Regions from separate parts of the Marinoscillum luteum genome, predicted to be linked through region 2. Evidence: riboswitches for the same ligand, from Rfam matches in the RefSeq annotation. Region 2 holds a riboswitch; the other holds the start of a gene.
What was found. Region 2 has a riboswitch for thiamine pyrophosphate ahead of ACHKAR_RS17020 (TonB-dependent receptor). Riboswitches for the same ligand answer to the same signal wherever they lie in the genome.
Positions count from the first base shown of each region.

Region 1: another riboswitch for thiamine pyrophosphate. It lies ahead of ACHKAR_RS14140 (class I SAM-dependent methyltransferase); the one in region 2 lies ahead of ACHKAR_RS17020 (TonB-dependent receptor).

Region 1 covers NZ_JBIPKE010000018.1:107,997-111,151, reverse strand. Annotated here, with positions in the region: gene ACHKAR_RS14145 (AIR synthase-related protein) at 1-574, opposite strand, end outside; gene ACHKAR_RS14140 (class I SAM-dependent methyltransferase) at 571-1,278, opposite strand; TPP riboswitch at 1,366-1,461, opposite strand; gene acs (acetate--CoA ligase) at 1,516-3,155, opposite strand, start outside.
Region 2 covers NZ_JBIPKE010000019.1:458,888-462,042, forward strand. Annotated here, with positions in the region: gene ACHKAR_RS17020 (TonB-dependent receptor) at 1-1,537, opposite strand, end outside; TPP riboswitch at 1,586-1,696, opposite strand; gene ACHKAR_RS17025 (AAA family ATPase) at 1,713-2,231, opposite strand; gene pnuC (nicotinamide riboside transporter PnuC) at 2,228-2,827, opposite strand; gene guaB (IMP dehydrogenase) at 2,915-3,155, shown strand, end outside.

The sequences.
Region 1 (3,155 bases), on a different contig from region 2:
TATTCAGTACTGTTTCGGGAAAGCTAAGGGCCAGGATGGCGGTACTGATAATGGCTGGCTCTTTCACCAGAATGAGGCTATCGCCAGGACGAGCCATCCGACTCAACAAAACCTCTTCCGAGGGCATAGTACTCATCATGGTCACTCCTCCTGAAATGGTGATATTTTGTCCAGTGATCCTTCCCGTATGCCCTCCAGTAATGGCCACTCCCAGCTGATCACAATAAGTACTGATGTGGTTCCAATAGGAGTGAAACTCAGCCGCTGTGAGGGTTTCCGGTAAGTTGAGACAAAACTGAGCGTACTGAGGCAAACACCCTGCTGTGGCCAGATCTGATGCCACCAAATGAACCGTCAACCATGCCGATTCCTGCAACCCGAGCGTTGGAATTAAAGTGGCAGGGTCAGTAGCCGTGACGAGTGACTGCCCCCCATGAAGCGCTATGACACTTACATCCACACCATATTGAGGGCCGCTTACCACCTCCTGTCTCACAGCCCCGGTGGATGGGAAAACGTGACTTTTGAGAAAATCCTCCTGGATTTTGCCCGTATCCGGAAATCCTGAAATCATGGTTGATTCCTTTTGACATAAACACCAAAAAAATCACCTACTGGCACATGCCATTCCTGTACGGGAAACCACTTGGGCAATCCTGTACACTGCCATTCTACCGTATAATCTTCCCCTTGGAGTGCTATATCAATCACTTTGAGCAATGATTTTGGAGTGTAAAAATTGGCTGTTACATAAAAAGGATTCTTACCAACCATCTGCTGCATCCTGCGGCGCACATATTTGGGCGTATTTCGGTTCATCATCCCGAATACTATCCCGTGCTTGCCTACACGTGCTGCCTCCCTAATCACCTTCACCGGGTCTTTATAGTATTCAAAAGTGGTAATGAAGGCCACCGCATCGAAGGTGTTGTCACGAAAGGGCATGTGATGAGAGTCTGCCAGCACCAGGTCACCTCCGAAGAGCTGTCTGCCCTGAGCCAGCATGAAGGGACTCAAATCACCACCGGTAGCCTCTATCCCAATCTCGTGCCACCACCTGGTGAATCGTGTGGTCCCACATCCAAACTCGAGAAGTGTCTTCACCCTGGGGTCCTTTTGAAGCCGATCCGCAATAATTTTTTTCTGAAAAATCTCAGCACGCTTATACCGCCCCTCGTACCAGAGCTCATAGGTATCGGTGTGTTCGCGGTTGAAAAACCACTCTTTTCTGCCCTGCCAATTGGTCAGGTTCTGTTTTACTAACTCATCAAAAGCCATCTCATCATTTTTAAAAAATGGAATAAAAAAAACCGTACCGTCCAGGCATGCGTGGACAATACGGTTTATACTAATGACTTTATAATCTTACTACGAGTCAACCGATATTCCTACGCTGGCATTACCCAGATCAGGTTCAACGGGTATCATCTCAGCCGAATAACGGCACCCCGTGGTTACTTCAAATCTATATGCTAAAACCAGAACCAAAAAGGAATCCGGCTCCTTTCCATCAATTTATTTACTTGCTCCTTTGACAATGGCCTCTACCACCTCAGGATTGAGCAGGGTGGAAGTGTCACCTAACTGATCTGCTTCTCCTGAAGCTACCTTTCTGAGAATCCTGCGCATGATTTTACCAGAGCGGGTTTTAGGCAGTCCGGGAACTATCTGCACCTTATCAGGCTTGGCAATTGGCCCGATAATCTTGCTCACGGTTTCCCTGATTTCATTTTTCAAACTCTCTTCTGAGCGGCCTTCCATGTCACAGATCACGTAGGCATAAATCCCCTGACCTTTCACATCATGAGGGTAGCCCACCACAGCGGACTCGATCACCTTAGGATGCTCATTGATGGCATTTTCTACTTCGGCAGTACCCATTCTGTGACCGGACACATTGATCACATCATCCACACGACCCAGGATTCTCAAATAGCCATCATGGTCCCTCTTGGCTCCATCTCCTGTAAAGTAAAGTCCCTTGTAAGTGGAAAAATAGGTCTGTTTGCATCGATCATGATCCCCATAGGTTGTTCTGATCATACCGGGCCATGGAAACTTGATACATAGGTTTCCCTCCACATTGTTTCCATGAAGCTCCTTTCCCTCGGTATCAACAATGATTGGCTGCACCCCAGGCAGTGGCAATGAGGCATGCGCGGGTTTGTTGGGGGTCACACCAGCGATGGGCGCTATCATGATACCTCCGGTTTCCGTTTGCCACCAGGTGTCTACCAAGGGGCAGTTTCCTTTACCCACATGATCGTGGTACCAGTGCCAGGCCTCCTCATTGATAGGCTCCCCTACGGATCCTATCACCTTCAGAGTGTCCATCTTGTACGGCTCCAGCGGCTCCAACCCGTAGGCCTGCAGCGCACGAATGGCCGTAGGCGCTGTATAAAACTGGTTGACCTTGTGCTTATCGATGACCTCCCAAAAACGACCAACATGCGGATAGGTAGGTACTCCTTCGAACATGAGTGTGGTAGCACCAGCCAACAACGGGCCATATACGATGTAAGAATGCCCGGTGATCCACCCGACATCTGCTGTACACCAGTATACATCACCCACATTATACTGAAACACATTCACAAAAGAGTAATAGGTATAGACCATGTAGCCACCACAGGTGTGCACCACCCCTTTGGGCTTACCTGTGGATCCGGAGGTATAAAGGATAAAGAGCATATCCTCTGCGTCCATTTCCTCTGCCGGGCAATCCAGGGGCTGGCCCTTGATGGCATCATCCCACCAAATATCCCGTCCCTCCTTCATGGTCACCTCGGTACCTGTTCTTTTGAATACAATCACTTTCTCCACTGAGGTAGACTTTTCCAGGGCCTCATCCACCACACTTTTTACTCCTATGCTCTTGGCTCCTCTGTAGTTTCCATCTGAGGTCAGCACCATTTTAGCCTCACAGTCGTTGATTCGATCTGCTACAGCTGTGGAGGAAAATCCGGCAAACACTACTGAGTGTACCGCCCCGATCCGGGCACACGCGAGCATAGCCACAGCAGCCTCAGGCACCATGGGCATATAGATAATCACCCGATCACCCTTTTGCACTCCCTGTGCCTTGAGAGCATTGGCAAACTGGCAAACCTGATGATAGAGCTCCCTATAGGTAAGGGTGACGACCTCATCTCCCG
Region 2 (3,155 bases):
GGTTCACTTTTGGAGCTACCTGATAGTTTCCTTTCAGGTAAACATTGAAATCGGTCTTCATTCCGAAATTGTCATAATAACGATCCCGAATGGCACTGGTACTGGCATATTGTGCCCAGATGATTTCACCAAAATGATCCCCATCATATTTGTTCCAGGCACCTCCAAAAGACAAATCCCATTTCTCCTTAGTGTAGTTAGCTGAAAAGGTGAATCCATAAAAGTCGTTGTCCAGCCATCTGCGACGAATCAGGTCTGTGGATGTGATGGTGCTGTCGCCAATCACTACCTCCGGCAACGCGTAGTCCGCCAGGTCATCATCCGCTCTGTACTGCTCATAGTACCCACGTCCGTAGGTATAGTGCAGGGCTCCGTTCACATTGAAATTAGGATTGAAAACATGACTTAAATGGAGCTGATAGTGGTCTTGCTGATAGTTGTCCACTTCATTGTCATACTGATAGTAGTTGTAGGTGCGTCCTGAGTTGAGCAGATTATCCGCCTGTTCGTCGGAGAGTCCATTGTTGGCAATGACCTCCATCATCCCGTCCACGTCATTGTTCAGCCGGGCCTCAGGAGTACCCCACCAGGCCTGATAAGTCACTTCCTTGCCTGCAAAAACCACAGCTTTCACGGTAGTCTTATCTCCATAGTACCCGCCAGACAGGTAGTAAGACTTCAGATCGGCCGATGCACGATCCAGGTATCCGTCAGAGGATATCTGTGACAATCGCCCCTGAAAAGCCCATTTTTTGTTAATCAGACCGGTATTCATTTCTACCGTGTGTTTCCAGGTATTGAATGACCCAAAACTATTGTCCACTTTGGCGTAAGCCTCCTGAGAAGGCATGTCCGTTTGCAGGTTTACGGAAGCACCGAAGGCTGCCGCACCATTGGTGGACGTACCCACCCCACGCTGAATCTGAATGTTGTTGACAGAAGAGGCCATGTCCGGCATGTTTACCCAAAACGTACCATGCGATTCCGAATCATTGATCGGCACACCATTTACGGTCACGTTGATTCGTGTGGGGTCGCTCCCCCGGATCCTGATCCCTGTATAGCCTACACCATTTCCTGCATCGGAGGTCACCACCATAGAGGGCGTATGTTGTAGGATAAAAGGCAGGTCCTGGCCCATGTTTCGTCCCTCTATCTCCTTGTTAGAAATGTTTGAAAAAGTGGTGGGTGTTTTCTCATTGGCCCGGGTTGCGTAAACAAAAACCTCCTCGCCTTTAATCACATTCTCATTCAGCGAAATCTCCAGAGAAACGTTTTGATTCACCTCCAATACTTTCGTGTAGGTTTCGTAGCCCACAAAAGAAACACTCAACTCAAAAGTACCCGCTGGCACCTTGCTCAACATAAAAAAACCATCCCAATCTGTAGAGGTGGCATACTTAGACTGGTTCAGCCATACGTTGGCTCCGGGCAAAGATTCACCCGCTTCGGTGACCACCTTGCCATCCACAGTGAACTGACCAAACGCACTGAATACAGCGGTCATTGCCAGCATTGACATCCAAAAAACTTTCATTTTAAATTGTTGTTAACATTTAACCATACGGAAAGCGGGGAACTTCCCTACTGGTTTATCATACTTCCCTACGCCGGCATTATCCGGATCAGGTTATTTGGGTATGATCTCAGCCCGATAGACTCTTTTAGAATCCGTAAGGCACCCCTTTTGTAGCCGCAAACTTAGGCCAAAACTATTTGTTGAAGAAATCCTCGATTAAATCCTGAGCACATTTGACCCTGATGTCTTCGATCCCTGATACAATGGCATACGGCAGGTCATGCTCCTTCAGGTAGGTTTCGTATACATCAAAAAAGTGCTTTCTCAGCTTGGGGTGCTCACGCTGCGGATCAGGCCGCCAAATCAAGTCTATATTACCCAGCAGGTAAAAATCGTACTGGCGCCTCTCCAACTCCTCCAGTATCCAGGGGTCGGCTTCACCATACTTGTGCTCACTCCAGACCTTCATCACAATGAGGTTGGTATCACAAAAAAGATACCCACTGGCCTGCTCGGCCTTATCATCTTCCCAGGCCATCTGGCCCTGCGCTATATGCAGAAGATCCTCTTTTTGGTATTCTCCCTCTAGTCTGTCCAGATAAAAACGAGCGTACTCTGGCACCCATTCGGTATCGTAAATCCGTGCCAGATGCTGGCACAACTCACTTTTCCCGGTAGACTCGGGACCAATTATCGCTATCTTTCTGATCATGACTTAAGCAACGTTTTTCTCCATGAAAAATACCCCCAGGTGGCCAGTACTGTAAACACAAAAAACTGAAAAGCTGTAAATGGCAATCCTTTATACAAGTAAAGCGGCACCGAAATAATATCTGCAATGATCCAGGCAATCCAGTTCTCAATTTTCTTTTCGGCCATCAGCCACATACCTACCAGGGCAAATGATGAGGTAATGGAATCCCAGTTGGGCACATCGCTATCGGTGAAGTAAACCAAAACGGTCCTGATCACAATGAAAGACACAATGAAGAACAAAATACTGATCACATTTTGCTTTTTGTTATTACTTGTAATAGGAATCTGCGGCTTATTCTCGCTATCGGTCCAATGATACCAGCCATACACACTCATCACAAAATAATATCCATTAATACCCATATCGGCATAGAGCTTATATTCAAGTGTGAGGTAGATATAAATCAGCACGGACACGATACCGGTGGGGTACACCAAAATATTTTCCTGCTTGGAATACCACACACTCAACAACCCAAAAAACACCGCTACAGCTTCCAGCCATGTAGTCTGATACATCTGTTCCAGTAGCTGCGAGAAGAATTCATTCATGCCTGTAAATTATAAATCACATTAAGTTTCGCAATCTCTATAAGACCAGTTAATTTTGCCCGGCAAATAATAACAAATATTGTTTGCATGAATCTCGACGATAAATTCCTCTTTGAAGCACTAACCTATGATGATGTGCTTCTCCTTCCAGGTTACTCTGAAATCCTCCCCAGAGATACCGACACTTCCACCAGAATTACCCGCAATATTAGGCTGAATATCCCACTTGTGTCCGCTGCTATGGATACAGTGACCGAAGCTGAGCTGGCTATTGCTATGGCGCTGGAAGGCGGTCTGGGTTTTATTCATAAGAACATGCCTGCCGACC